One region of the Streptomyces sp. NPDC006925 genome, then DNA from elsewhere that is predicted to be linked to it. Evidence: riboswitches for the same ligand, from Rfam matches in the RefSeq annotation. Region 1 holds a riboswitch; each other region holds the start of a gene.
What was found. A riboswitch is a leader RNA that binds a small molecule or an ion and turns the genes downstream of it on or off. The one in region 1 is predicted to bind thiamine pyrophosphate.

Region 1 (9,924 bases):
TCGCCCCGGCGTACCTGACCCGCGAGGACATCCCGGAGGAGACGGTCGCCAACGAGCGCCGTATCGCCGAGGAGACCGCCCGCGAGGAGGGTAAGCCCGAGGCCGCTCTGCCGAAGATCATCGAGGGCCGGGTCAACGGCTTCTTCAAGGAGAACACCCTCCTGGACCAGCCCTTCGCCAAGGACAACAAGAAGTCCGTGCAGAAGGTCCTGGACGAGGCCGGTGTCTCGCTGAAGCGCTTCGCCCGCTTCCGCGTCGGCGCCTGAGGACCCCGTTACCGACGCGCCCCGCAGGCCGGTTCTGCTCGCTCGGGGGTGGAGCACACCGGGTAGCGCGCACGGAACCGGCACGGGCCCGATAAGGTCGGGCACAGGGCAGTTGTGACGAGGAGGCCATTGCCGCAGAGGGAACCGCGAGGATCCGACGGCAATGGCCTCTTTCGTATGTGCACGAGGAGATCTCCATGAGCAGCAATGACACCGACAACGACAGCGACGGCCGGCGGCGCTTCCTGCTGAAGCTCTCCGGCGAGGCGTTCGCCGGTGGCGGCGGACTCGGTGTCGATCCCGACGTCGTGCACAAGATGGCCCGGGAGATCGCCTCGGTCGTCCAGGACGGGGCCGAGATGGCCGTCGTCATCGGCGGCGGCAACTTCTTCCGGGGCGCCGAGCTCCAGCAGCGCGGCATGGACCGCGCGCGCTCGGACTACATGGGCATGCTCGGCACCGTGATGAACTGCCTGGCACTCCAGGACTTCCTGGAGAAGGAGGGCATCGACTCGCGGGTGCAGACCGCCATCACGATGGGGCAGGTCGCCGAGCCCTACATCCCGCTCCGCGCCATCCGCCACCTGGAGAAGGGCCGCGTCGTCATCTTCGGCGCCGGTATGGGGATGCCCTATTTCTCCACCGACACCACGGCCGCCCAGCGTGCTCTGGAGATCAACGCCGAGGTGATGCTCATGGGCAAGAACGGTGTGGACGGCGTCTACGACGCCGACCCGGCGCGCAACCCCGCGGCGGTGAAGTTCGACGCGCTCGAGTACGGCGAGGTCATCACCCGCGATCTCAAGGTCGCCGACATGACCGCGATCACGCTCTGCAGGGACAACAAGCTGCCGATCCTCGTCTTCGAGCTGCTGGCCGAAGGCAATATCGGCCGCGCCGTCAAGGGTGAGAAGATCGGCACCCTGGTCAGCAACCAGGGCACCCGGCCCTGACCGGCCCCCACTCCGGCTTCGGACCCGGCACCGGCCCGGTCGGCGGATCCGCGGATGCGGCCGGACACCCGGGTACCGGTCGGGTGGCGTCGGCGGCAACACCGTCACGCCGGAACGGCACGGTACGGGGATGGACAACAGCCTGCCGGTCGGACACCGTGCAGGCAGCAGGGCATCGCGGGGGCCGGGGCGGCCCGCGGGGCGGCCGTCAGCTCACAGCCCCGGATGAAGCAGTCAGGCTCATTCATCGAACCAGGAGCACGTGGTGATCGAAGAGACCCTCCTCGAAGCCGAGGAAAAGATGGAGAAGGCGGTCGTCGTCGCCAAGGAGGACTTCGCCGCTATCCGCACCGGCCGTGCGCACCCGGCGATGTTCAACAAGATCGTGGCCGAGTACTACGGCACGATGACGCCGATCAACCAGCTCGCGTCGTTCTCCGTACCGGAGCCCCGGATGGCGGTGGTCACCCCGTTCGACAAGAGCTCGCTGCGCAACATCGAACAGGCCATCCGCGACTCGGATCTGGGCGTCAACCCGTCGAACGACGGCCATATCATCCGGGTGACGTTCCCCGAGCTGACCGAGGAACGCCGCCGGGAGTACATCAAGGTCGCCAAGGCCAAGGGCGAGGACGCCAAGATCTCCATCCGGAGCATCCGGCGCAAGGCCAAGGAAGCCATGGACAAGGCCATCAAGGACGGCGAGGTCGGTGAGGACGAGGGCCGCAGGGGCGAGAAGGAACTCGACGACACCACCTCCAAGTACGTCGCACAGGTGGACGAGCTGCTCAAGCACAAGGAGTCCGAGCTGCTCGAGGTCTGAGCCCACCGTCCCAAGGTCCGAGGTCGAAGGCTGCTATCTGTGAACGACTCATCCTGGGGAGCACCGCAACCGGACGCGGGCTACTGGGGCCCTCCCGAGCAGGGCTCCGCCGCTCCCGCGGCGATGCCCCGCCCGGGCGATGGTCCGGTGTCCGCCCACGACGTGAGCGTCCCCGTGCACGATGTGGGCGGCGAGGCGTCGCAGACTCGGCGTATGCCCATTGCACCCGACCCCGGGAGCCCCGGTGACGCCGGAGACGGCCGTACCGGCCGGCGCGGCCCCGATGACCCCCGACCCACGGATCCCGCCAATCCCTCCGGCGGTGCGCGGCACGGCCAGGACGGGCCGGAACCGCCGCACACCCCACGGCAGCCCGAAGCGCCCGCAGCTGCGGAGGGGGGCAGGAAGCGCGCCGGGCGGGACCTGCCCGCGGCGATAGGGGTCGGTCTGGGCCTCGGCGCCGTCATTCTGGCTGCACTGTTCTTCTACAAGCCGGCCTTCCTCGGCGTCATCGTGCTGGCGGTCGTCGTCGGGCTCTGGGAACTGACCTCCCGGCTGCGGGAGCGCAAGGAGATCCAGGTCCCGCTGGTGCCGCTGGCGCTCGGCGGTGCGGCCATGACGGTCGCCGGCTATCTGCGGGGCGCGGAGGGCGCCTGGATCGCCATGGCGCTCACGGCGCTGGCCGTGCTGGCCTGGCGCATGACGCAGCCTGCGGCCGACTACCTGCGGGATGTGACGGCGGCCCTCTTCGCCGCTTTCTACGTGCCCTTCCTCGCCACCTTCGTCGCCCTGATGCTGGCGGCGGACGACGGACCCTGGCGGGTGCTCACGTTCCTGATCCTCACCGTGGTCAGCGACACCGGCGCCTACGCGGTGGGCTGGCGGTTCGGGCGGCACAAGCTGGCCCCCCGGATCAGTCCCGGCAAGACGCGGGAGGGACTGGTCGGCGCGGTGGCCTTCGCCATGGCGGCGGGTGCCCTGTGCACGCAGTTCCTGATCGACGACGGGCGCTGGTGGCAGGGCCTGCTGCTGGGCCTCGCGGTCGCGGTCAGCGCCACCCTGGGCGATCTGGGCGAGTCGATGATGAAGCGCGACCTGGGCATCAAGGACATGGGAACCCTGCTGCCCGGGCACGGCGGCATCATGGACCGGCTCGACTCGCTGCTCCCGACCGCGCCGGTGGTCTGGCTGCTGCTGGTGGTCTTCGTCGGCGCGGGCTGAGACCGCCCCGGCCCGGGAGGTCCCGCGAGCGTCCGCACTCGCGGGACGTGGAGCACAGGTGTCACACCGGAGAATGCGGAACCCGTTGACCCCCGGGTCGGCGAGGTCCGTCCGGGGACGTCGCCCTGGCCCACGTCGGCGGGCAGTCGCGCCGAGTTCCCGGAGGCGCGCGGTCAGGTCCGCCCGGCGGGCGGCAGAGCCGGTGGCGAGATCACGTGCACCCGGTTCTTCCCCGTCCTGGCTTCGGGGACGCGCAGGACGTCCACGCAGAGGGCGACGGGGCAGGGGTGACTGAAGCCGGGGGTCGACGTCGGCCACCTCCGGACCGTCATCCGCCACGGACCAGCCGAGCGCCTCCGCCCAGAAGCGGCCGAGCGCCGAGTTGTCCCGGGCCTTCATCGCAATCTGCACCAGCCGCGTCGCCATGCGCTGACCCAGGCCGGTCCTGTCCGGGGTCCTCGGCCTCTTCTCCCGACCGCCCGGCCTCCACCACCTCCGCACCCCGGGGGCGGCTCTCGGGCCGGGTGGTGCCGACCGGCGACGCCGGCCGACGACCGGGGGCGGCCGGCCCCTGCCCCGCTGACCAGCGGCACGCCAAGATGATCTGCGACACTGGTACGGCTATGCCTGCACCCGGAGAACTCACGTTCGTCGCCCCGCGCGGCGCCAAGAAGCCGCCCCGCCACCTTGCCGACCTCGCTCCCGAGGAGCGCCGTGCGGCGGTCGTGGAGCTCGGCGAGAAGCCCTTCCGCGCCAAGCAGCTCTCGCAGCACTACTTCTCGCGGCTGGCGCACGACCCGCAGCAGTGGACCGACATCCCGGCCGCTGCCCGCGAGAAGCTGGCGTCCGGGCTGTTGCCCGACCTGATGAGTGTGGTGCGGCACATCAGCTGCGACGACGACGCCACGCGCAAGACGCTGTGGCGGCTGCACGACGGGACGCTCGTGGAGTCCGTCCTGATGCGGTACCCGGACCGGGTCACCATGTGCATCAGCTCGCAGGCCGGCTGCGGGATGAACTGTCCGTTCTGCGCCACGGGCCAGGCCGGTCTGGACCGGAACCTGAGCACCGCGGAGATCGTCCACCAGATCGTCGACGGGATGCGCGCCCTGCGGGACGGCGAGGTGCCCGGCGGGCCGGCGCGGCTGTCGAACATCGTCTTCATGGGGATGGGCGAGCCGCTGGCCAACTACAAGCGGGTGGTCGGTGCCATCCGGCGGCTGACCGACCCCGAGCCGGACGGCCTCGGGCTGTCCCAGCGCGGCATCACCGTCTCCACGGTCGGTCTCGTGCCCGCGATGCTGCGCTTCGCCGACGAGGGTTTCAAATGCCGGCTGGCGCTCTCCCTGCACGCGCCCGACGACGAACTGCGGGACACCCTGGTGCCGGTCAACACCCGGTGGAAGGTGCGAGAGGTGCTCGACGCCGCCTGGGAGTACGCGGCCAGGTCCGGGCGCCGGGTCTCCATCGAGTACGCGTTGATCAAGGACATCAATGACCAGGCGTGGCGTGCCGATCTGCTGGGCCGGCTACTCAAGGGCAAGCGGGTGCACGTCAATCTCATCCCGCTCAACCCGACGCCCGGCTCCAAGTGGACGGCCTCCCGTCCCGAGGACGAGGCCGCGTTCGTGCGGACGCTGGAGTCGCACGGTGTACCCGTGACCGTACGGGACACCCGGGGTCAGGAGATCGACGGTGCGTGCGGCCAGCTCGCGGCAACCGAACGCTGACGCCTGACTGGTAGTGTTCGAACGGGCCGCCCGGTGCGGCCCGCACAACCGAACAGCCGACAGGGGAGCGCTCACAGCGCTGAGAGTGCGGCCGTACGCCCCGTATGTGTCGCAGACCCTCGAACCTCGCCCGGGTCATGCCGGGTAGGAAGTCGATGCACTGATGAAAAAGCACGCACGGCGGGCTGCCGCCGTAACCACCGCTGTCCTCACCCTCGCAGTTCTGGCCACCGCATGCGGCGGCTCGGACGACAGCGCGGACTCCAAGACGGTCACTCTCGTCACCCACGACTCGTTCGCCGTCTCGAAGTCCGTGCTGAAGGACTTCGAGAAGCGCAGCGGCTACAAGGTCGAGGTGCTGCGCGGCGGCGACGCGGGTGCCGCCGTGAACCAGGCCGTGCTCAACAAGGGCAACCCGCAGGGCGACGTCTTCTTCGGCGTCGACAACACGCTGCTCTCCCGCCCGCTGGACAAGGGCGTCTTCGCCCCCTACGAGGCCGAGGGCCTGGCGAAGGTGCCCGAGCGGCTGCAGGCGGACTCGGAGAAGCACCGGGTCACCCCGGTGGACACCGGCGACGTGTGCGTCAACTACGACCGCCGGTGGTTCGCCGACAAGAAGCTCGACCCGCCGCGTACCCTGCAGGACCTGGCGAAGCCCCGCTACAAGGACCTGCTGGTGACCGAGGACGCCGCCAACTCCTCTCCCGGCCTGGCGTTCCTGCTGGCGAGCGTCGCCGAGTTCGGCGAGGACGGCTGGCAGGACTACTGGAAGAAGCTGCGCGCCAACGGGGCCGAGGTCGCCGGGAGCTGGGAGCAGGCCTACAACGACCGCTTCAGCGGCTCCCGCGAGGGCAAGGGCAAGGGCGACAAGCCGCTGGTCGTCTCCTACGCCTCCAGCCCGCCCGCCGAGGTCATGGGCGAGAAGAACCCGCCCGAGCAGGCACCGACGGGCGTGGCCAAGGGGACCTGCTTCCGGCAGACCGAGTACGCCGGGCTGCTCCGCGGCGCGAAGAACACCGAGGGCGGGCAGGCGCTGCTGGACTTCCTGCTCAGCAAGCGGTTCCAGGAGGACCTGCCGCTGAAGATGTTCGTCAACCCGGTCCGCGAGGACGCCCGGCTGCCGGAGCTGTTCACCAAGTACGGCGAGACCGTGGACGACCCCGCCACCGTCGCCCCGCGGAAGATCGCGGAACACCGCGAGCAGTGGATCAAGACGTGGACGTCGCTCGCCGTGAAGTAGCCGCCCGCGACGCCGCGGCCCGGGCCCTCCCGGACTCTCCGGAGGGGCCGGTGACTCCCGGCGCCCCGGACGGCCCCACCGCGCGACCGTCCGCCGCCGCGAACCGCGGCGGCGGCACCGGCGTGCGGCTCGCACTGATGGCCGTCCCGGCGGCGTTCTTCGCGCTCTTCTTCGGCTACCCGGTGGCCGCGATCGTCTTCCGGGGGCTGCACGAGGGCGGCAGCTGGCAGTCCGGCCGGATCGTCCAGGTGCTCGGCGATCCCGACATCCTCCGGGTGCTCTGGTTCACGCTGTGGCAGGCCGGGGTCTCCACCGTGCTCACTCTCGCGCTGGCCCTTCCCGGCGCCTACGTGTTCGCGCGGTTCGACTTTCCGGGCAAGCGGCTGCTGCGCGCCGTGGTGACGGTGCCGTTCGTGCTGCCGACAGTCGTCGTCGGCTCCGCCTTCCTCGCGCTGGCCGGGCGTGGGGGAGCACTGGACGTCTGGTTCGGGGTACGGCTGGACACCAGCGTGTGGGCGATCCTGCTCGCGCACGTTTTCTTCAACTACGCGGTTGTCGTGCGCACCGTCGGCAGCCTGTGGTCGCAGCTCGACCCGCGCCAGGAGGAGGCCGCACGCGTTTTGGGCGCCGGCCGGTTCACCGCCTGGCGGCGGGTCACCCTGCCCGCGCTGGCGCCGTCCGTGGCGGCCGCCGCGCTGATCGTCTTCCTGTTCACCTTCACCAGCTTCGGCGTCATCCAGGTCCTGGGCGGGCCGCGATACGCCACGCTGGAGGTCGAGATCTACCGGCAGACCGCCACCCTGCTGGACCTGCCGACCGCCGCCGTGCTGACGCTCACCCAACTCGCCGCCGTCGCCGCCCTGCTGGCCGTGCACGCCTGGGCGCTGCGCAAGCGCGAGAGCGCGCTCAGCCTCGTACCCGCGGAGCACACCGCCCGCCGTCCGGCAAGGCCCGGACAGTGGACGACGGTGGGCACCGTGCTGGGCGTGATGCTCGTGCTGACGGTCGTCCCGCTGCTCGTGCTGGTCCAGCGGGCACTCGACGGACCCGACGGATACGGCCTCGGCTTCTTCCGCGCGCTGGGCGCCCACTCCGACAGCGCGACCTTCGTCGTCGCGCCCGTCGAGGCCATCGGCAACTCACTGGCCTACGCCGCCGTGGCGACGGCCATCGCCCTGGTGGTGGGCGGGCTGGCCGCCGCCGCCCTCACCCGGCGGGCCGGTCGGCTGGTGCGGGGCTTCGACGCGCTGCTGATGCTCCCGCTGGGCACCTCCGCCGTCACCGTCGGCTTCGGCTTCCTCGTCGCGCTGGACGAGCCGCCGCTGGATCTGCGGTCGAGCTGGATCCTGGTGCCGCTGGCCCAGGCACTGGTCGGCGTGCCGTTCGTCATCCGCACCATGCTGCCGGTGCTGCGTGCCGTGGACGTGCGGCTGCGCGAGACCGCGGCCGTGCTGGGCGCCTCCCCGCTGCGGGCCTGGCGGGAGGTCGACTTCCCGCTGGTGCGCCGCGCGCTCCTGGTAGCCGCCGGGTTCGCCTTCACCGTCTCGCTGGGCGAGTTCGGCGCGACCGTGTTCATCGCCCGGCCCGACGCGCCCACCCTGCCGGTCGCGGTGGCCCGGATGCTGGGGCGGGCCGGGGAGGCACATTACGGCCAGGCCATGGCCTTGAGCACGCTTCTCATGCTCGTCTGCGCGGGGGTACTGCTCGCGCTGGAGCGGGTGCGAACCGACGGCCGGAGGGAGTTGTAGATGCTGCGGCTGGACGGAGTGACCGTGAGCTTCGGCGAGCGGACCGCGCTGGACGCGGTCGACCTGGAGGTGGCCGCACACGAGACGGTCTGCGTCCTGGGGCCCAGCGGCAGCGGCAAGTCCACCCTCCTGCGCGTCGTCGCGGGGCTGCAGGAGGTCCGCAGCGGCCGGGTGCTGCTGTCGGGGCAGGACCAGACCGGCGTGCCGCCGCACCGGCGGGGCGTCGGCCTGATGTTCCAGGACCACCAGCTCTTCCCGCAGCGCGACGTCGCCGGAAACATCGGCTTCGGACCGCGTATGCACCGCATGGGCCGCGCCGAGGCCGACCGCCGGGTCGCCGAACTGCTGGACCTGGTGGGGCTGCCGGGCGCGGGGCGACGGGCGGTGACCGCGCTCTCCGGCGGCGAGCAGCAGCGGGTCGCGCTGGCCCGCGCGCTGGCTCCGGAGCCGAGGCTGCTGATGCTGGACGAGCCGCTGGGCCAGCTCGACCGCGGACTGCGCGAGCGCCTCGTCGTCGAGCTGCGCGGCCTGTTCCGCAGGCTGGGTACGACGGTGCTCGCCGTCACCCACGACCATGGGGAGGCGTTCGCGCTCGCCGACCGGGTCGTGGTGATGGAGCGTGGCCGCATCGCCCAGGCGGGCACCCCGCTGGAGGTCTGGCAGCGCCCCGCCTCCGAGTTCGTCGCCCGCTTCCTGGGCTTCGACAACATCACCCCGGCCACCGTCGACGGCACAACCGCGGACACGGTCTGGGGGCAGCTGCCCGTTCCGGACGGCACCCCGCGGGGCGGCGGCCACGTGCTCGTGCGCCCCGGCGGTGTGCTGCTGCGCGAGCCTGGGGAGGGGCTGCGCTGCACGGTGGAGGCGCGCACGTTCCGCGGCGGGGACGCCTCCACGGTCACCGTGCTGCTGCGTCCGGACGCGGGACCGCCTCTGGAGGCCGCCTGCACGCTGCGGGACGCGCCGCAGGAGGGAGCCGAGGTGGGGGTCGTCTTCGACCCGCGGGAGGTGGTCGCCCTGGGGGCCCCGCACGGCGCTCCGGACGCACGCCACACCCCCGCGCCGCGGAAGGCGAGCCCGGGACGCGGCCCTTCGCCCGGCTCGGGCCGGACCCGGTAGCCGCAGGAGCGGTCAGCCCGGAGGCACCGCCGTGAACAGCCCGGCAGCCGCCACGAGCGGCGCGCACACCGCCGCTACGGCAGCGGCCCGCAGCAGCGCCACACCCCGGCCCAGTTGCCGCGGCGCCCCGAGCCGGTCCAGGAGCTCCCGCACAGGGGCACGGGCGCGCCGGACCCGGGCGAGCGCCGCCAGCCCGGCCGCGACCGCGCAGCATCCGGTCAGGGCTGCGGCGAGCCCCACCAGCGGGCCCGGAGCGGGCACCCCCGCCCCGGTCAGGTGGGCCCGGAAGACCGCCAGCAGCGCCGCGGCCACCGCGCTCAGCGCACCCAGCGGGCGCCCGACGAAGGCCGCTTCGCGGACCAAGGAGCGGCCGGCCAGCAGCCGCACCGGGCCCGGTCGCGCGGCGCCCAGCAGATGACCGCTCAACGCCACCAGCCCGGGGCCGGCCACCACCAGGCCCACTGCGACGAGGGCCCACCCGGCGGCGAACGGCGAGCCCGCCCCGGCGCCGGGGGATTCCGCCGGGTCCCAGGCGCCGCGGCCGGTGCCGCGCGCCGCATGCGCCGCCAGCAGCAGGCCCGCAGCGCCGGTCAGCAGGCCGGAGACTGTGTGCAGGGCGCTGCGCAGCAGTCCGGCGCGGCGCGAGGTGCCCGTACCGTCCCGCCGCCGGGCCGCGTCCCGGCGGCTGTCCGCGAAGCGCCGGGTGTCCGGGGGCGCGGGTGCGGCGGCGCCGGGCCGGGCACCCCAGGCGGCCGCGAGGGCGGCCACCACCGGGAGCGCGCTCAGCAGCGTCACGGCGGCGGGGACGGGGAGCGGGGGACCCT
Region 2 (9,924 bases), on a different contig from region 1:
TACCGGATGTGCCCGTATTTGCGGAGGTGAGCTGCGACGACAACGCGCGGACCACCCGCCAGGGGGTTGGTCGAGACCATGGCCCGGGGTCTGTCACCATGGGGGCATGGGTCAGCCGCAAAGCCGCGAAGGGGAGCAACCGGAGCTTCCGCCCGGGCAGCGGCTCCAGCGCGGATGGCCGGTGACGCACTACGGCCCGGTACCGAAGTTCCGTCGGGAGCGCTGGGAGTTCCGGGTCTTCGGGGCCACGGCGGACGGCGAGAAGCACTGCTGGAACCACGAGGAGTTCTCCGCGCTGCCGTACCGCACCGTCGTCGCCGATCTGCACTGCGTCGCGAAGTTCAGCATGCTGGGCGCCGAGTGGGGCGGCGTGCTCGCGCGCAGCATCCTCGAACTGGCCCCGCCCGCGCCCGACGCCACGCATGTGATGGTCTGGGCGGAGTACGGCTTCAGCTCGAACGTACGGCTGTCGGACTTCACCTCCGCGAAGACAATCTTCGCCACGCACCGCGCCGGTGAGCTGCTGACCGCCGAGCACGGCTTCCCGGTCCGGCTCGTGCTGCCCCACCTGTACGCCTGGAAGGGCCCCAAGTGGGTCCGCGGCATCGAGTACATGACGGCGGACCGCCGCGGCTTCTGGGAGGAGCGCGGCTACCACAACATCGGGGACCCCTGGCGGGAGCAGCGCTACTCCTACCAGGAGGAGCCGGGGGACGGTCCCGAGCCCTGACCCGGTGGGGCACCCCTGAGCCGCCGGCTGCCGCGGTCCCGGTTCCGGGCCGGGCGCGCCGCCGAAGGGGTCGGGCTCTCCGTTCCGGGCGCGCGCCCGCTCCCGGAGGGGCCCGGCCTTCCCGGCACCCGGGTCATGCCTCCCTGAGCTTCTTCAGCAACGCCACGTCGCCCGCGTGCCCCGCCTTGCCGCCCGGTGTCTCGATCACCAGGGGCACGCCCTCCGTCAGCGGATGGGCCAGCAACTCGGCGAACGGGCCCGTCCCGATGTGGCCCGCGCCGATGTTCGCGTGCCGGTCCTTGCACGCACCCGCCACATCCTGGGAGTCGTTGGCGTGGATCAGCCGCAGCCTTCCGGGACCGGTCACCGACTCCAGTTCGCGGAGTGCCCGCGCCACCCCGCCGGGTGCGGCCAGGTCGTCCCCCGCGGCGAAGGCATGGCAGGTGTCCAGGCAGACGCCGAGCTTGGGGTGCTGCTCCAGCGCCTCGAAGTACGGGCCGAGTTCGTGCATCCGGGAGCAGAGCGACGCGCCCTGCCCTGCCGTCGGCTCCAGCAGCAGCCACGGGTCGTCCTCGTGGGTCAGCTCCTCCAGCAGCGGCATCATCAGCGCACGCGCCTGGGCCAGTGCCGTCGCCCGGGCGCGTCCTCCGGTGGCGGAGCCGGTGTGGACGACGACGCCCAGCGCGCCGATGTCGCGTCCGCGCCGCAGCGAATGCCGCAGCGAGTGGACCGACTTGGTCGCGGTGTCCTCGTTGTGCGAGCCGAAATTGATGAGATAAGGAGCGTGGACATAAACCGGAATTCCACGGGCTGCGCAGGCGGTGCGGAAAGCTTCGTCCTGTTCCGCGTTTCCCTTCGGCGTCGCCCAGCCGCGTGGATTCGCGACGAAAACCTGGAGCGTCTCGGCTTCGATGTCGGCGGCGTAGGAAAGGCCAGTGGCGGCCAGGCCCCCGGCTACGGGGACATGGCCGCCAATGGGATTGCGCAGGTGCTGCGTCTCGTTCGTGGTCACACCACTCAGTATGCCGAGTTGACGTTGTCCATCGAACCGTACCGGTCGGCCGCGTAGTTGCAGGCGGCGACGATGTTCGCGACCGGGTCGTACTGGTCCCAGGCGGTGCCCTCGACATGGTAGGTGTCGAAGGTGGGCTTGATCACCTGGAGCAGGCCCTTGGAGGGCACGCCGTTCTGGGCGTTGATGTCCCAGTTGTTGATGGCGCGGGGGTCACCGGCGGACTCGCGGATGATGTTGCGCTTGATGCCCTCGTAGGAGCCGGGGATGCCGTGCTTGGCCATGATGGCGCGGGCCTCGCGGATCCAGCCGTCCAGGTTGTCCGGGTAGCTGGGCGCGGCGGCGCGCTTGGAGCGGTCGGCCGCGGCCTTGGCGGCGCGCTCCTTGGCGGCCGCTGCCTCGGCCTTCTTCTCGGCCGCGGCCTTGGCGGCGCGCTTCTCGGCGTCGGCCTTGATCGCGGCAGCCGCCTCGTCGGTGCTGGTGAAGCTCTTGGCGGTGGTGGCCGCGTTCTTCACGCTCGCCACCTGCTGGGTGTCGGCGGGCACCGGGGCCACGGACTGCTGCTGGGCGGTGAGGTCCTTGCCCTGGGCGGGCAGCACCGAGGAGTCGGAGCTGAAGGCGACGCTGTCGGCCTGGACCTTCTTCGCCGTGGCCTGGCCGGCGTCGCCGTGGTGCGCGGTGCCGGGGAGGACGGTGAGAGCCAGGGCCGCCGCGCCCGCGGTGCCGATGCCTATGGTCGAGATCTTCTTGGCCTTGGGGCTGAGACTGAGGCTGGAGATGCTGGGCATGAGGAAGTACGGAACCTTTCATCGCTGGCGTCGTGTCGCAGTGGCGGGGAGCCGGGGAGACGCGCCGAGTGCTGATTCGGCGCCGTGCGACGACCGCAATTGTTAAAGGGCCCGTTCTGCGGAATCAAAGGTGTGACGTACTACCCGAATTCGTGGCGGGGGTCGCCGGTGGGCGGGTGTTCCGGAGTTGCATTCCAGGTCGCGCTGCGGATTTCTTTCCACTACGCGTTTTCGTAGGTGACGTGCGTCCTATGGGTGGGGTCACACGCCACCAAGTCGCCTGGTACACCCCGTGATGGGATATGCGCGTCAAGTCGGACATAGTGCGCCAGGGTGCGGCGGGTCGGTCACCCGGAGAGCTGCCGGGGCAGCCCCCGGGTGCGGCCCTGCGCGGAGCCGCCGGGCGCCGGGGCCGGCTGCCGGACTCCGCAGCGGACCGGGTGCCGTCCGCGGAGCTTCCGGGGCTGCGAAGGCCCGAGCCGGTCGCGGAGGAGAACTGCCGGGGCCGGAGGAGGAGCCGCGAGGCCCCGAGGACTCCGCGAAGGCCCGACGGGGACCGACGCAGTACGCGGGAGCCGCGACAGCCCTGGCACGGGCCCGGGCCGCGCCCGACGTGGGCTCAGCGCAGCCAGATGGTGATCGACGAGCCGCGGGGTGCCTTCTCGCCACCGTCGGGGGACTGGTTGAAGACGGTGTCCCCGAAGAAGATGCGGCGCACCGTCACCTCGAAGCCCGCACCCTCCAGCTTCTCGGTGGCTTCGTCCTCGCTGCTGCCCTCCACGTCCGGCACCTCGATCATGTCGGGGCCCTTGGAGACCGTCAGCGTCACCGTGTCGCCCTCGGCGGCCCGGGCGCCGTCGGTCGGCGACTGGCGGGCGATGCTGCCCTTGTCGTGCTCGGAGTGGACGCGCTCGGTGGCGATCCGGACCTTCAGGCCCGCGTCCTCCAGCTCCTCGGTCGCGTCGCTCCGCTTGTCGCCGACCACATCGGGCACCTCGACCGGCGCCCCCTTGGAGACGGTGAGGGCCACCGCGGCGCCCGGCCTGCGCTTGCTGCCCGGCTCGGGGTCGGTGGCGAGCACGGAGCCCCGCGCGGTCTTCTCGTCGAACCGCCGCTCGACCGTCCCCGGCTCCAGTCCGGCGTCCTTGAGCTTGCGGCGGGCGTCCGACAGCGGGGTGTCCTTGAGATCGGGCACCTTCACCACGTGCGGGCCGCGCGAGACGGTCAGCGTGACCGTGCCGGTCTTGCGGACGCGTTCACCCGGCTCCGGGTCGGTGCCGATGACGTGGCCGCGCTCGACCCGCTCGCTGAAGTCCTCCGTCACCTTCACATCCAGTCCCGCCTCCGAGAGCGTCTTGGTCGCCTCGGCGCGGGTCTCGTCCAGCACCGCGGGGGTCCGCACGAACTGCCCGGAGTTGACGTACCAGATGCCCGTGCCGACCAGCGCCACCAGCAGCACGGCCAGGGTCACCAGCACCCAGCGCGGCTGCACCCTCCGCCGCCGTCCTCCGGAACCCGCGTCGGAGCCGCCCGGCGGGTCGGACGGCGGCGGCGACAGCAGCGCCGTGCGGTTGAGATCCGCGTCCGGGGCCGGGTCGGCGGCGGGACCCCCAGCGGGGCGCGGGATCACATAGGTGTCGGCCTCGGTTCCGGCGGTGGCGTGCGCGGCCGCGGCGGCGATGTCTCCGGAGATCCCCGAGACCCCCGAGCGTCGCGCCGCGTCCTCGGCCGGGCCGGTGCCACCCTGTGTGGCCTGCGGCGGGACCGCGTCCAGCTCCTCGTCGGTCAGCTCCGCGCGGACCGTGCGGGCCCGCGCCAGCAGGGCGACCGCGTCCTCGGGGCGCTGCTCGGGCGTGCGCGCCGTCGCCAGCGCCACCAGGCCGTCCAGGGCCGCCGCCATCCCCGGCACCGCGGCCGAGGGCGCCGGCATGTCCTTGTTCAGATGCTGGTAGAGCACCTGCGCGGGCGAGCCGCCCGAGTGCGGTTTGCTGCCGGTGAGCATCTCGTAGAGCATCACGCCGCACGCGTACAGGTCCGTACGCGGCGTGGCCGTGCCGTCCTCGATCTGCTCGGGCGCCAGATAGGAGACCGTGCCCAGGATCGAGTCCGTCGTCGCGGAGGTCTGGCTGTCCACCGCCCGCACCAGGCCGAAGTCGGCGACCTTCACCCGGCCGTCGTCCCCTATCAGCACGTTCTCCGGCTTCACGTCCCGGTGCACGAGACCGGCCCGGTGCGCCGCTCCCAGCGCCGCCAGGACCGGCTCCAGGACGTCGAGTGCCGCCCGGGGGCGCAGGGCGCCGCGGTCCCGCAGCACGTCACGGAGCGTGCAGCCCTCCACGTACTCCATCGCCAGATAGACGTAGGTGCCGTCGGTGCCCTGGTCGAAGACCCCGACCACGTTGGCGTGCGCCAGCCGGGCCGCGGACTTGGCCTCCCTGATGAAGCGGGTCACGAACGTCTCGTCCGCGGAGAGGGAGGTGTGCATCACCTTCAGGGCCAGCACCCGGTCCAGGCGGGTGTCCACCGCGCGGTAGACGGTCGCCATGCCGCCGATGGCTACCCGCGCGTCGACGCGGTACCGGCCGTCGAGCACCTGCCCGACCAACGGGTCTCCTCGTCCGGAGGCAGGCGACGGGTCCTGGAGGGTGGTGTCCATTGCGCCGAGTTTACGAGGGCGGTGCGGCGGCGGGGCCGCGCGGTTGCGGGTTGCCGCTGTTCTGGGGCCGAACGGTGACACTCCGTGGTGCCCGACCGAGGGATGGGGCGGCGCCGCCGGGGCGGCAGCGGGCCCTCAGCCGAAGGCCGGGCGCTCCGGGTCCAGCGCCGCGACGCCCTCGGTGGGCGACGACGCCTCGGCGAAGTGGCGGCGCGGGATGCGGCCCGCGCGGAAGGCGAGCCGCCCCGCCTCGACCGCGTGCCGCATGCCCTCCGCCATCAGCACCGGCTCCTGGGCCCGGGTCACCGCCGAGGCGAGCATCACCGCGGCGCACCCCAGCTCCATGGCCAGCGCCGCGTCCGAGGCCGTACCGGCTCCCGCGTCCAGGATCACCGGCACGCCCGCGCGCTCGGTGATGAGCCGGAAGTTGTGCGGGTTGCGGATGCCCAGTCCGGACCCGATGGGGGAGCCGAGCGGCATGATCGCCGCGCAGCCCGCCTCCTCCAGCTTCCGCGCCAGCACCGGGTCGTCGTTGGTGTACGGCAGCACCGTGAAGCCGTCGTCCACCAGCGTCTCGGCGGCCTCCAGCAGCTCGACCGGGTCCGGCAGCAGGGTGCGCTCGTCGGCGATGACCTCCAGCTTCACCCAGTCGGTGCCCAGCGCCTCCCGCGCGAGCCGTGCGGTGAGCACCGCCTCACCCGCGGTGTAGCACCCGGCGGTGTTCGGCAGCACGCGGATGCCGTGCCTGTTCAGCACCGACAGCACGGAGCCGCCCACCGAGGGGTCCAGGCGCCGCATCGCGACCGTCGTCAGCTCGGTGCCGGAGGCCAGCAGCGACCGTTCCAGGACGTCCAGGCTGGGCGCGCCTCCGGTGCCCATGATCAGCCGGGAGGTGAAGGCGGTGTCGCCGATGGTCAGCGGATCGTCGGCCATGGCGGCTCAGCCTCCTTGGACTGCGGTGAGGATCTCGACGCGGTCGCCCTCGCCGAGCGGGGTCTGAGCCCAGCGGCCCCGGGGGACCACGTCCTCGTTGAGCGCCGCGGCCACCCCGCTCGGCGCGGCGGTGAAATCGGCCACGAGCCGGTCGAGGGTGAGACCCGCGGTCACCCGGCGGGGCTCGCCGTTGACCGAGACGGTCGTCGTCGGGGTGGAGGTCATACGGGCTGCTCCTGGGTCGCGCGGGAGTCTGCGGAGGCGAAGCGCTGCGGTGCGAAGGGCCGGGCCGGTGCGGGCAGCTCGCCCGTGGCCAGCAGTTCGGCGAGCACGTCGCCGGTGACGGGGGTGAGCAGGACGCCGTGCCGGTAGTGGCCGGTGGCCAGGTGGAGTCCGGGCAGCGCGGTGGGCCCCAGCAGCGGTGCGTTGTCGGGGGAGCCGGGGCGCAGTCCGGCGCGGGTCTCGGCCAGTGGCAGTTCGGTGACGCCGGGCACCAGTTCGTGCGCGTCGCGCAGCAGCTCGTAGACGCCGCCCGCGGTGACGGTGGTGTCCCAGCCCAGTTCCTCACTGGTGGCGCCGACCACCAGCTCGCCGTCCGCACGCGGCACCAGGTAGAGCGCGCCGCCGCGGACCACCGCGCGGACCGTGCGGGAGAGGAAGGGGCCGGCCGTACCGCCGGGCATCCGCAGCCGCAGCACCTGCCCCTTCACCGGGCGCACCGGGGGCGCCACCGACGGGGGCAGGCCCTCCAGGCTGCCGCTGCGGGCGCCCAGCGCGAGCACCGTCTGCTCCGCGCGCAGCTCGGTGCCGTCCGCAAGCGCCGCCCCTGCGGCGCGGTCCCGGTGGTGCAGGAGCCGCACCGCGCGGGAGCACCGGAAGGCGACTCCCGCGCGCTCGCAGGCGCGCAGCAGCGCCGCGGCCAGTCGCCGGGGGTCGATCTGGTGGTCGCCGTCCACCCGGGTTCCGCCGCGCACCGAGGGCGCCAGCATCGGCTCCAGGCGGCGGCACTCGCGGCCGGTCAGCCACTGCGACTCCAGCCCGCACCGCTGCTGGAGCGTGTGCAGCTCGCGCAGGTGGGCGCGGTCGTCGGAGTCGAGCGCGACCGCGAGGGTGCCGCAGGCCCGGTAGCCGGTGTCCAGGCCGGAGGCGTCCTCCAGTTCGGCGACGAACTCCGGGTAGCGCGCCGCCGAGGCGAGGTTGAGGTCCAGCAGGGTCTCCTCGCCGTAGTGCAGTTCGGTGACGGCTGCCAGCATGCCCGCCGCCACCTGTGCGGCGCCGCCGCCGGGTTCGGGGTCGGCCACGGTGACCGCCAGGCCGCGCTTCGCGGCCCGCCAGGCCGTCACCAGGCCGATCAGGCCGCCGCCGAGGACGAGCACGTCGGGGCTCGCCGCGTGGGTACCGGTTCCTGTGCCGCGCATGGCGCTGCTGCTGCTCCCTTCGCCGGAATGACCCGGATCAGGTTCGGACGGTCGGAGGCCGCCGCAGCCTCCCTCTCAGCCCGGTGCGTCCGGGCTCCCGCGTATGTCGTGACTACCGCGCCCCACCCTACTGCGGTGCGCGCGGCGCCGGTAAGGCCCGCCGGAGCCCCGCGGCGGGCGGCCCTACGACCGCGACCGGACGCCGTCTCCGTCCGGTGGCCGATGGCTCCGGGAGCCGACCGGCTTACAGTGAGCGATGTGAGCGACAGTCAGAAACAGCAGCGAGTCGTGATCGTGGGCACCGGTATGGCGGGCGTGCAGACCGCCGTGCAGCTCCGCGAACAGGGCTGGCCCGGCTCCGTGCGGCTCCTCGGGGCCGAACCGCACCCGCCCTACGACCGGCCCCCGCTGTCCAAGGCCGTGCTGCTCGGCAGGGGCGAGGAGGCGGAGGTGCCGCTCTTCGACATCGACTTCGCGGCGCTGGGGATCGAGCTGGAACTGGGCCGGACCGCCACCGGGCTGCGCCCCGGCGAGCGGCTGCTGGTCACCGACGCGGGCCCGGTCCACTACGACCGGCTGGTGCTGGCCACCGGCGCCGAGCCTCGCACCCTGCCCGGGAGCGAGGGCGTGCCCGGCGTCCATGTGCTGCGCACCCTGGACGACGCGCGGCGGCTGCGGCCGGTGCTGGCCTCCCGCGGCAGGGTCGTGGTGGTCGGCGCAGGGTGGATCGGCGCGGAGTTCGCGACGGTCGCCCGTGAGTGGGGCTGCGAGGTCACCGTGGTGGAGACCGCCGCCGCACCGCTGCCGGGCGCCCTGCCGGCCGAGGTCTCCGCGCCGATGCGGGACTGGTACGCGGAGGCCGGGGCGACACTGCGCACCGGCGCGGCCGTCGCGGCGGTCGAACGCGGCGCGGTACTGCTCGCCGACGGGGCGCGGCTGCCGGCGGACGCGGTCCTGGTCGGGATCGGGGCCCGGCCCGCCACGGGATGGCTGGCCGGCTCCGGGGTGGCGCTCGGGTCCGACGGCTCCGTGCTGGCCGACGCGCGGCTGCGCAGCTCGGCCCCCGACTGCTACGCGGTGGGGGACTGCGCCTCCTTCCCCTCGGCCCGCTACGGCGAGCGGCTGCTGATCCACCACTGGGACAACGCGCTCCAGGGCCCCCGTACGGTCGCGGCGAACCTGCTCGCCGAGGGGCACGCCGACGGCGAGCCGGAGAGCGTCGCCTACGATCCGGTGCCCTACTTCTGGTCCGAGCAGTTCGGCCGCTTCGTGCAGTACGTCGGCCACCACGCTCCCGGCGACGAGCTGGTGTGGCGCGGCTCGCCGCGGGACCCCGCCTGGAGCGTGTGCTGGCTGCGTGGCGAGCGGCCGACCGCGCTGCTGGCCGTCGGCCGTCCGCGCGATCTCGCGCAGGGCCGGAAGCTGATTCAGCAGGGCACAGCCGTGGACCGGGCCGTGCTGGGCGACGCGGCCGTGGCCCTGAAGAAGGCCGCGCGGTAGTGACCGCCGGTTTCGGATGGCAGTCTGGAACCCGTGACCGAGATTGACGCAAAGACCGACGCGCTCGTCCCCGCCTGGCTCGCCCTCCCCGACGTCGCCGACATGCTCGGCGTCGAGGTGACCCGGGTGCGGCAGCTCGTGAAGGAAGGCCAATTGCTCGCGGTGCGGCGGGAGGCGGAGTCCGGGAACCGGGTGCTGCAGGTTCCGGCCGCCTTCGTCGGCGAGGGCCGGATCGTGAAGGGCCTGGCGGGCACCATCACCCTGCTGCGGGACGACGGATTCAGCGACGAAGAGATGCTCGAATGGCTGTTCACCGAGGACGAGTCGCTGCCCGGCTCGCCGGTGACGGCGCTGCGGGAGAACCGGGGCACCGAGGTCAAGCGCCGGGCGCAGGCACTCGCCGTCTGACCCCGCCGCCCGCGGCGGCGCACCAGCACACCGACAGCACCGGGTGCGTGGACCTCCCGGGGTCCGCGCACCCCCTCCCGGGGGGAACCGCACACCGCCATGTCCCGCATGTCCCGCAGCACCACCACCCCGTCCGCGGCGTCCCCGCGGCCCGCTCCCGCCCGTGAGCGGCTCGCGGAGGCACGGCTCTACCTGTGCACCGACGCGCGCACGGCGCAGGGCGACCTGCCCGCGTTCCTGGACGCCGTCCTGGCGGGCGGTGTGGACATCGTCCAGCTCCGGGACAAGCGGCTGGAGGCGGCCGAGGAACTGGCGCAGCTCGACGTGTTCGCCGAGGCCTGCCGCCGGCACGGGACCCTGCTGGCCGTGAACGACCGCGCGGACGTGGCCCACGCCGCCGCCTCCGAGGTGCTCCATCTCGGCCAGGGCGATCTGCCGGTCCCCGCGGCCCGCGCCCTGCTCGGCGACGAGGTGCTGAT
Region 3 (9,924 bases), on a different contig from region 1:
ACCGGGCGCACACCGCGGTGGGCGGCGATGGCCCGCGGCGTCCCGCGGTGGGCCCACGGGAACGGCACCGCGGGAGCGGCGGAGCCGCCGCAGGGTCCGGACCCTGACCCGAGTCCGGGTCCGGGTCCGCGGTCGGAGCGGGGCGCGGACGCGGTACCGAGTCGGCACCCCGAACGCGGCCGCTTCGGCGCCGACACTCCGGCGGGCAACACCGCCCCGGCCGCCCCCCTTCGACCGGCCCTGCGGCTCCGGCCGGCTCCACGGCGGTCGGCAGCACCGCTCCGGTGAATGCCGGGGGGCGGCCCGAACGGCGGTACGACCCGCACCGGCAGTCCGGGCGCCGTCCCGCACCCCGGCTCACTTCGGCTTCCGCCGCCTCCCCCGGCCGCCGGTGACCCCGGCGCCGCGGGCCTGTGCGAGGCGGCCACCGGACGCGGGGGCGCCGGACGCGGGGGCGCCGGACACCGGATCGCCGGATGCCGGAGCGGGTACGCCCCGGGGCGTGTCCCCTACGGCACGATCGGCCGCTTCCGGCGCCTCGGGCCGCCTGCGGTCCGCCGAGACGACGAGCGCGGCCAGCAGCGTCGTGACCGGCACCGACGCGACGAGGCCGATGGAGCCGACCAGCGTACGGATGATCTCCTCGGCGACCACCTCGCTCGTGGCGACCATCGTCACGTCGCTGCGCGCGATCGAGAAGAGCAACAGCAGCGGCAGCGCCGCTCCCGCGTAGGCCAGCACCAGTGTGTTGACGACGGACGCGATGTGGTCGCGGCCGATCCGCATGGCGGCCCGGTAGATCCGGCGTCGACTGGCCCCGGGGTCGGCGTCCTTGAGTTCCCAGACGGCCGAGGTCTGGGTGACCGTCACGTCGTCGAGCACGCCGAGCGAGCCGATCAGCACCCCCGCCAGCAGCAGCCCCCGGATCTCGATACCGGGGTAGAGCCCGTGCACCAGACCGGTCTGGTCGTCGGTGTTGCCGGTCAGTCCGGCCCAGCCGATGAACAACGAGCCCAGCAGCCCGATCAGCAGCAGCGACACCAGGGTGCCCAGCACCGCGACCGAGGTGCGGGCGGACAGGCCGTGGCACAGATACAGCGTGGCCAGCATGATGGCGCTCCCGCCGACCACCGCGACCACCAGCGGATTGGAACCCTGCAGTATCGCGGGCAGGATGAACAGCGTCAGCACGGCGAAGCTGATGACCAGCCCCACCAGCGCCAGCACTCCGCGCAGCCGCCCCACGAGCACCACCACGAGCGCGAAGAGGCCGGCCAGCAGCACCATCGGCAGATCGCGGTCGGTGTCGACGACGCTGTACTGGAGATCGCGCGGCGCCTTCGCGGCGTAGGCGACGACGACGCCCTGCCCCACGGAGTAGCTGCGGGTGGCGTCGGGCGGGACGACCTCGGTGAAGGTGTGCCCTTTGTCCTTGCCCTCGGTGATCTCGACGGTGGCCTTCCGGCAAGGCCCGTGCGCCCCGCCCTCGTCGCCCTGCCCGGAGGAACCGCCGCCCGAGGAGCCGGGCGGCTGCCGGACGTTGGCCTTGCCGCAGTCCACCTCGGCCAGTTCCACGACCTTGGCGGTGAAGGTGGGCCGGTCGAAGCCGACTCCGGAGTGGTCGTGCTGGTGCCCCGGCACGCCGCCTGGCCACAGCACCACCAGCCCGGCCAGCACGGCCGCCGCGAAGGGCACCAGCACCGCCGCGATGACCTTCCGCAGATGGCGGGAGACCGGCTCGGCGGGCCCGTGACTGTGACTGTGACTGTGCCCGTGGCCGTGGCCCTGGCTTTGCCCGTGGCCCTGGCCGTGCCCGTGCCCGTGGCCCTGGCCGTGGCCTTGCCCGTGCCCGTGGCCGTGGCTTTGCCCGTGCCCACGGTGATGGGCGGGCGCATGGCCGGGTCCGGGGCCGTGCCCGTGGGCACGACCGGGTTCGGGTGCGGGGACGGCGGGGTCGGTGTGGGTCACCGCCCGATCATCGCAAGAACGGCCGGGCGGGGTGTTCAGTCCGGGCCGTGTGCCGTTAGCGTAGAGGCGCCTTTGCACATCGCGGGAGCTCCGAGCACGGGGCTGAGAGGGCGCTGACCTCCGTGGAAGGAACCACGGAACCGGCTGCGCCGACCGCCGAACCTGTTACCGGGTAATGCCGGCGTAGGGAGTGGGTCTCATGACCACGCAGGATGCACACGCGCGCGCCGAGAAGGCCGAGGAGGCCGGAACCGCCGAGAACGCCGAGAACGCAGCAGCGGCCCCGGCCGGCAAAGCGCTCGGCTCGCACAAGGGATATCTGCAGGGATCGCGCCCGGACATCCGGGTCCCCGTCCGACGGGTGCATCTCACCAACGGCAGGGACGTGACGCTCTACGACACGTCCGGGCCGTACACCGACCCCGAGATCGACACCGATGTGCGCCGCGGCCTGGCGCCGCTGCGCGAGAACTGGATCGTCCAGAGGGGGGACACCGAGGAGTACGCGGGCCGCGAACTGCGGCCCGAGGACGACGGCCTCAAGCACACCAGCCCGCGCGGCGGAGTCGTCCGCGGCGGCGCCGACGATCTGGCGGGGCTCGACGCGGTCTTCCCGGGCCGCCCGCGCCAGCCGCGCCGCGGCCGGAACGGCGCGGCCGTCACCCAGCTCGGCTACGCGAAGCGGGGCGAGATCACCGCGGAGATGGAGTACGTCGCCCTCCGCGAGAACCGCAGCCCCGAGTTCGTCCGGGACGAGATCGCCGCGGGGCGGGCCGTGCTGCCCGCCAACGTGAACCATCCGGAGACCGAGCCGATGATCATCGGGAAGAACTTCCTGGTGAAGGTGAACGCCAACATCGGCAACTCCGCCGTCACCTCCTCCATCGAGGAGGAGGTCGAGAAGATGACGTGGGCGACCCGGTGGGGCACCGACACCGTCATGGACCTCTCGACCGGCCGCAACATCCACACCACCCGCGAGTGGGTGCTGCGCAACTCCCCCGTTCCCATCGGCACGGTGCCGCTGTACCAGGCGCTGGAGAAGGTGGACGGCAAGGCGGAGGAGCTGTCCTGGGAGGTCTACAAGGACACTGTCCTCGAACAGTGCGAGCAGGGCGTCGACTACATGACGGTGCACGCCGGGGTGCTGCTGCGCTACGTCCCGCTGACGGCGCGCCGCAAGACCGGCATCGTCTCCCGCGGCGGCTCGATCATGGCCGCGTGGTGCCTGGCGCACCACCGGGAGAGCTTCCTGTACGAGCACTTCAGCGAGCTGTGCGAGATCCTGCGCTCCTACGACGTGACGTTCTCGCTGGGCGACGGGCTGCGGCCCGGGTCGATCGCGGACGCCAACGACGCGGCGCAGATGGCCGAGTTGGACACCCTGGGCGAGCTCAACCGGATCGCCAAGGCGCACGACGTGCAGACCATGATCGAGGGTCCGGGCCATGTGCCGATGCACAAGATCAAGGAGAACGTGGACCGCCAGCAGGAGGTCTGCGAGGAGGCCCCGTTCTACACGCTGGGTCCGCTGACGACGGACATCGCGCCCGCCTACGACCACATCACCAGCGGCATCGGCGCGGCGATGATCGGCTGGTGGGGCACCGCGATGCTCTGCTACGTCACTCCGAAGGAGCACCTGGGGCTGCCGGACAAGGACGACGTCAAGACGGGTGTGATCACCTACAAGATCGCCGCCCATGCCGCGGACGTGGCCAAGGGCCACCCGGGGGCGCAGGACTGGGACGACGCGCTCTCGGACGCCCGGTTCGAGTTCCGCTGGGAGGACCAGTTCAATCTGGCGCTCGACCCGGACACGGCCCGCTCGTTCCACGACGAGACGCTGCCGGCGGAACCGGCCAAGACCGCGCACTTCTGCTCCATGTGCGGCCCGAAGTTCTGCAGCATGAAGATCTCCCAGGAGATCCGCGAGCGGCACGGCGCGACGATGGAGGAGGTCGAGGCCGGGATGGCGGAGAAGTCCCGCGAGTTCGCCGAGGCGGGCAACCGGGTGTATCTGCCGATGGCCCCGTGAGACCCGTACTCCGGTAGAGCGGGGGCGGGAGCCGCGAGGGCGGTTCGTGGCTCCCCCCTCCTGCCACGAACCGCCCGGCTCGATGCGCGCGGCGGCGCGGACGACAAGAATAGTTGACTCAACGTCAGTGTCCAATCACTTATGGATACGGACCTATTGAGCGATGTTCTGACCTGACACGCACAGTGAGGGAAGCGGAGGGTTTGACGCGCGGCGATGCGGGCCAAATCTCCTGCATGTTCGTCGAACGCCCCGTGGTCAAGCGGACTGCCCGCGCCATCCTCCTCACCGCCGGGGAGGGTCCGGCGCCCACCGTGGAACTGATCCTCATCAAACGCACCAAGCCCGGCCAGGAGCCGTACTGGATCACACCGGGAGGCGGTGTCGAGCCCGGCGTGGACCGCACCGTGGAGGACGCCCTGCACCGTGAGGTGGCCGAGGAACTGGGCGCGGCGATCACCGATGCGGTGCCCGCCTTCGTGGACACGGTGAGTGACCCTGCGGAGACACCGGGTGGAGTGAAGGTACAGCACTTCTTCGTGTGCAGGCTCGTCTCGCTCGACCCGCGCCTACGGCACGGACCCGAAGTGGAGGAGCCGCAAGGAGAGTACGAGATCGTACGGCTCCCCTTCACCCCGGAGGCCCTGAACTCCGTGGAGGTCGTCCCGCCGAGACTGCGGGCCTATCTCGCCGCGAACATCGAGGGGATCCAGGCGCTGCTCGCGCCCGACCTCCGCTGACCTCCGCCGGAGGCCGCCCGGGCCCGCCGGGGCCGCGCGGACCCGCCAGGGCCCGGACCCGCCGGGCCGCCCGGACCCGCCGGGCGCCGCCCGCTTCCGCGCGCTAGCCGAACCAGCCCTGGAAGGGCGCGGGCTCCCGTGGCTCGCTCGGCTCCGCTTCCTGGCGGCCGCGCCGCTGCGCCTCCGCCAGTGCCCGCTCGGCCTCCAGCCGCCAGGCGGAGACGTCGCGGGCGTGCTCGGCGGACCCGGCGCTCCCCGAGCGCGCCGAGATGGCGGCCGAGACCGCTGAGGAGGCGGCCGGAACCGTCGCGGCGGCGGGCTGTCGCCGCCGGGGCAGCGGCGGGAGGGCGGCCGCCCGCGCGGCCTCGTCCTCCGGTGCGGCGGCGGGTTCGGTACCGGGCGGGCGGTCGTCCTCGGCTTCCCCGTCGCGCCCCGTGCGGGCCTCCGGCTGAGCTGCCGGTTCCCGGGTTGCGGTACGCGCCTGCACGGGGGCCGGTGCGGACGCCGGGGCCGGTGGTGCCTGCGGGGGCAGCGGGGCCGAACCGCCGGACGCCGGCACCGGTGGGGCGGCGGGTACGGCCGGGGCGGGGGCCGGAAGTTCCGACGCGGGCGGGGAGGCCGATACGGGTGAGGCCGTGGGAGTCGGCGGCGCGGGCGGGGAGGCCGATACGGATGAGGCGGTGGGAGTCGGCGGCGCCTCGGGCACCGCCGGGGACACCGGCCCAGGCGACGGGGGTCCCGCGGGGGCGGTCACCTCGCGATGACCCTCCCGGGCGTCCCGGGCGGCTCCGAAGAAGTCGCCGCCCTTGCGCTTGTAGTCGTCGGTGCCCCACTCGCGCGCCGGGCGACGCGTGGCCTTCTGGAGGTGGGGGATGTGCTTGGCGCAGTGTATGTACGCCTCCTCCACCTCGACCCGCACCCACAGCAGGGCCCGCCGACCGGGTATCGGGTCCTGTGGCAGATCCGGTACCGAGGGGCGCAGTTCCGCGTCGTCCAGCACCTGGGCGCGGCCGTTGATGTGCAGACCGATCCGGGCGCGGAGGAAGTCGACGAGGAGCAGGCCCACATGCGGGTTCTCCTCGATGTTGCCGAGGCTGGCGTGGACCCCGTTGCCGCGGTACTCCGGAAAGACCAGCGTCCGCTCGTCCAGCACGCGCAGGAACCCGGGCGGCCCGGCGCGGAAGCTGTTGTCGCACTCGCCGCGACTGTCGGACGTGGCGAGGAAGAACATCTCCTGCTGCTGGGTGAACTCCCGCATCCGCTCGTTGAGATGGTCGAGCACCTGGTCCTGGTAGAACCGCTCGGCGCGCTCCTGCGAACCGGTCCGCTGCTGCAGCGCGTGCTCCCCGTCGCTGCCGGGCAACCGCCGCGGCGGGCCGGGATGCTGGTCGGCCCCGGGGCCCCCACCCGCCGCGTGCCCCGCGGAACCGTCGCCGTATCCGTTCGCGTCACTCAACGCCGCCACTCGTCCCTTTCCTCGACCGGTCACCCGGATCGGCTGCCCCGCGGCCGGCCCCGGACCACCCGCCCCGGGTGACCGGCTCCCGGCAGCAGCCGCGATCCGAACACCCCACCACCTACGCCCCCTGTACGACCAGTTCGTCGAGGGAATCGTGCCGTATTCGGTGCGTCGGGATCCCGAGCCCGCGCAACGTCTCGACCCCGGTCCTGATCATTCCGGGCGGCCCGGAGAGGTAGCCGTCGTACGCGGGCCAGGGGCCGTATCTGCGTACCGCGTCCGGGAGCTCGCCCGCGAGCGCCTCGGCGGCCGAGGCCGCGCCCGCCGCGACGACGGGGCGCACCGACAGCCACCGGTGGCGGTCCTGGAGGCGCAGCATCGTCTCCAGGTCGTAGAGGTCGTGGTCGGTGCGGGCTCCGTAGAAGACCTCGACCGGGCGCGCCCTTCCCCGGCTGATCACGTCCTCGACCAGCGCCTTGATGGGCGCGATACCGGTCCCGCCGCCCAGGCAGAGCAGCCCGCTGTCGGCCTCGTGGTCGACGAGCATCGAGCCCGCGGGCGGGCCGAGCCGCAGCACGTCGCCGGGGCGGGCGCGCTGCACCAGCGCCGTGGAGACCCACCCGGCGGGCACGGACTTCACGTGGAAGGTCAGCAGGCCGTCGGGGCGGGGCGCGGACGCGAACGAGTAGTGCCGCCACACCCGGGGCCACCAGGGCGTCTCCAAGCTGGTGTACTGCCCGGCGCGGAACGGGTACGGCTGGTCGGGACGCACCGTGATCACGGCGATCTCCGAGGTGCGCAGCTCGTGCGAGACGATCTCCGCGTCCCACCAGGCGGGCGCCCGGCGCTCGTCCTCGGCCGCCGCGTCGATCATCGTCTGGGAGATCGCGGTGTAGGCGCGCACCCAGGCCGCCTCGGTGCGCGGGCCCCAGGTGTCGGGTGCGTAGCGCGCGATCGCGGCCATCAGGCACTCGCCGACTGCCGGGTAGTGGGCGGGCAGGGTGCCGTACTTGCGGTGGCCCCGGCCCAGCCCGGCGAGGTAGTCGCCGAGCAGCTTGCCGTCGTCGAAGAGGCGTACGGCGGTCAGCAGCGCGCGGAAGAGCCGGTCGCGCTGGCCGTCCATGGCGGCCGGGAACATCTCGCGCAGGTGCGGGTACTGGACGAACAGCAGCGCGTAGAAGTAGGCGGTCGCCGAGTCGGCGGAACGTTCCAGCTCCGCCATGGAGGCCCCGATCAGTTCGGAGTCGCCTAGCTGGTCGCCCGCGGGCTCCGCGGACGCTGCGGGAGCCGTCCGCCCGCCGGCGGCCGCCGGGGCCGCCGAGGCCGCCGAGGCCGCCGCCAGCGGTTCGGGAGCCGCCTCCGGCTCGTGCGCGTGTTCGGGTTCCGGTTCGTGTTCCGGTTCCGGTGCGGCCGTCCCCGCGGTCTGCTGGGACGGTACCGCGTCAGGTGCGCCTGGCGCGGGGCGCTCCGCGGGTGCGGCATCGGACGCCGGGGTGAACCATCCCCGTCCGCCGCTGCCACCGGCGGACGCACCGTCGCTGCCCGACATGGTGGTCATGCTCGCCTCGCCTCGTACCTCTTCCGGACGTTCTGTGCACATCCGTGTTCCGAAAGTTCCGGTGAACCGCCCCCTGCGAACACCGTGCTCAGAACGCTTTGCACTCCTTACCGCACGATGCGGGAGGGACCCGACCATACCGTGAAGCCTTCACGCCACAACCCCCGTTCGCGGTTCCCGCGAATTCCGCCATTCGGAACCCGTGCGGGAATTACCGTGCCGCGGAGACGAGCCCGTGGGCCTCCCGGAGATCACTTCCGGTGTAGTGGTGGGAGGCGAGCGAGCGGACGTGGTGATCGGCGTTCACCGCCACGGAGACCGGCACTGCGGCGAACAGCTCCGCGTCGGAGAGGGAGTCCCCGTACGCCACGCAGTCCGCCAGCCGGAGCCCGAATTGGGCGCAGAGCTCCTCCGCGATCTTCACCTTCGACGAGGGCGAAAGAATCCCGGCCGGATCGAGGGGACGCGCCGGATACTTCGTACTTCCGTTCGGAATTGCGCGCGGAACCTCCGGCCACCGCGAACCGTGGGTAACCTCGGCCCCCCAATCCTGTAGTCTCCGCACAAAGAAATCCGGCGAGAGGGAAATCACGGCGCACCGCTCGCCCTCCGCCCTGAGTCCGGCCCACACCTCCGGGATGCCCGTCAGCCACGGCGCGGCCGAGAAGGCGGCGGACACGATCTCGTCGTTGAGTGCCGACCACAGCGCACACGCCCGGAGGGCGAACTCCGGCGGTGTCAGTTTCCGTTCCGCAAAAGCCCGTTCGAGCTCCCGGATCTCGACGTCGACCCCGAGCTGCCGGGATATCTCCACCGAGGCCGCCGAACCGTACAGCAGGGTGCCGTCCAGGTCGAAGAGATGGAGCCGGGAGCGGCGTTCTCCCGGCGTCGGTCGCGGATTCGGATGCTGAGCCGGATGCATACCGGCGATCGTACGGGCGGCGGGCGACCGGGGTCCCGGGCCGGGGCACGGACGCCGGAGGCCGGTGGAGACCGCTGCCGGGCGCGGGTGCGGGCGGACGCCGGACGCCGGTAAGGTCCGCTGCCGGGCGCGGGTGCGGGCGGACGCCGGACGCCGGTAAGGTCCGCTGCCGGGCGCGGGTGCGGGTGCGGGACGCCGGGGCGCGGGCGCCGGGGCGCGGGCGCCGGGGCGCGGGCGCCGGACACGGGACCGTACACGGGACCGCGGGCGCGGGACGCCGGACACGGGACGCCGGGCGCAGGTCTGCTGCCGACCCCGCAGCCGGCCCGGGCGCCGCGCTGTCGCGGGCATCGGGACGCCGCCGGCACGGACGCCGACCACCCCCGGGCAACGCGTACGCCGCGCGGCGCCGCGTACTCGGAGCCGAGTAGCCTGCGATACTCCCGCTGTCGGACGCCCCGGACGCCGGACGGCGGCACAGTCGACGGTATGCGGCAACTGTCCCGACGTGCCCGCAGAGGCACTCTCGCGCTCCACGTCTGCTCCTCGGCCGGCTGGCTCGGCATGACGCTGTGCCTGCTCGCGCTCGGCCTCACCGCGGCCCTCACCGGGTCCGGCCCCGCGGCTGAGGCATCCTACCGCTCGATGAAGGTCTTCGCCGACTGGCTGCTGGCCCCGCTCGCGCTGGTCACCCTGGCCAGCGGCGTACTGCTGTCGGTGGGCACCCGCTGGGGGCTGGCGCGGTACTGGTGGGTGTGGATCAAGTTCTGGCTCACGCTGGCCGCCACCCTGGCCAGCGTGCTCCTCTTCCGGACGCGGATCGACAGCACGGTCGCCGACGTGGCCGCGGGGCGCCCGATCCTGCCGTACGAGCTGGTGATCCCGCCGCTCGTCTCGCTGAGCGCCTACACGTTCATGACCGTCATCTCGGTGCTGAAGCCCTGGGGGCCCACCAAGCGGGGCCGCCGCAGCACCCCGGTCCGCCGTCGGCCACCGGCCCGTGGCCCGCAGGCCGGGGCACCGGACTCCGGACGCCAGGACGGGTCACCCGCCGCGGATCGGCGGAGCCGGTCAGCGGCGTCCGGAGCACAGGACCGGTCACCCGCGGCGGGTTCCCGGAACCGGCCACCGGCGTCCGGACGGCGGAGCCGGTCAGCGGCCTCGGCGTCCGGACGGCGGGCCGTCGGCTGACGGCCCGCCATGGGCTGCCTGGCCGGTGCCCGCGGACGGCCCGGCCCC

Region 2: it holds a riboswitch for thiamine pyrophosphate, as region 1 does, so the genes downstream of both, thiO (glycine oxidase ThiO) here and ACFYNS_RS19250 (thiamine ABC transporter substrate binding subunit) in region 1, are expected to answer to the same signal.
Region 3: it holds a riboswitch for thiamine pyrophosphate, as region 1 does, so the genes downstream of both, thiC (phosphomethylpyrimidine synthase ThiC) here and ACFYNS_RS19250 (thiamine ABC transporter substrate binding subunit) in region 1, are expected to answer to the same signal.

Annotation. Positions count from the first base shown of each region.
Region 1 covers NZ_JBIAGB010000013.1:121,492-131,415, forward strand. Annotated here, with positions in the region: gene tsf (translation elongation factor Ts) at 1-266, shown strand, start outside; gene pyrH (UMP kinase) at 464-1,219, shown strand; gene frr (ribosome recycling factor) at 1,485-2,042, shown strand; gene ACFYNS_RS19235 (phosphatidate cytidylyltransferase) at 2,082-3,263, shown strand; partial or broken gene ACFYNS_RS19240 (VOC family protein) at 3,348-3,689, opposite strand; gene rlmN (23S rRNA (adenine(2503)-C(2))-methyltransferase RlmN) at 3,887-4,993, shown strand; TPP riboswitch at 5,045-5,161, shown strand; gene ACFYNS_RS19250 (thiamine ABC transporter substrate binding subunit) at 5,157-6,233, shown strand; gene ACFYNS_RS19255 (iron ABC transporter permease) at 6,371-7,981, shown strand; gene ACFYNS_RS19260 (ABC transporter ATP-binding protein) at 7,982-9,100, shown strand; gene ACFYNS_RS19265 (hypothetical protein) at 9,113-9,924, opposite strand, start outside.
Region 2 covers NZ_JBIAGB010000002.1:427,856-437,779, forward strand. Annotated here, with positions in the region: gene ACFYNS_RS04555 (sulfite oxidase-like oxidoreductase) at 107-730, shown strand; gene ACFYNS_RS04560 (deoxyribonuclease IV) at 864-1,742, opposite strand; gene ACFYNS_RS04565 (transglycosylase SLT domain-containing protein) at 1,748-2,530, opposite strand; gene pknB (Stk1 family PASTA domain-containing Ser/Thr kinase) at 3,150-5,186, opposite strand; gene ACFYNS_RS04575 (thiazole synthase) at 5,322-6,119, opposite strand; gene thiS (sulfur carrier protein ThiS) at 6,126-6,344, opposite strand; gene thiO (glycine oxidase ThiO) at 6,341-7,537, opposite strand; TPP riboswitch at 7,535-7,648, opposite strand; gene ACFYNS_RS04590 (FAD-dependent oxidoreductase) at 7,760-9,037, shown strand; gene ACFYNS_RS04595 (Rv2175c family DNA-binding protein) at 9,071-9,445, shown strand; gene thiE (thiamine phosphate synthase) at 9,545-9,924, shown strand, end outside.
Region 3 covers NZ_JBIAGB010000010.1:100,144-110,067, forward strand. Annotated here, with positions in the region: gene ACFYNS_RS16145 (YibE/F family protein) at 358-1,968, opposite strand; TPP riboswitch at 2,040-2,175, shown strand; gene thiC (phosphomethylpyrimidine synthase ThiC) at 2,168-4,006, shown strand; gene ACFYNS_RS16155 (NUDIX hydrolase) at 4,243-4,746, shown strand; gene ACFYNS_RS16160 (pyridoxamine 5'-phosphate oxidase family protein) at 4,850-6,211, opposite strand; gene ACFYNS_RS16165 (globin domain-containing protein) at 6,324-7,763, opposite strand; gene ACFYNS_RS16170 (HAD-IB family phosphatase) at 7,975-8,685, opposite strand; gene ACFYNS_RS16175 (DUF2269 domain-containing protein) at 9,175-9,876, shown strand; gene ACFYNS_RS16180 (MFS transporter) at 9,838-9,924, opposite strand, start outside.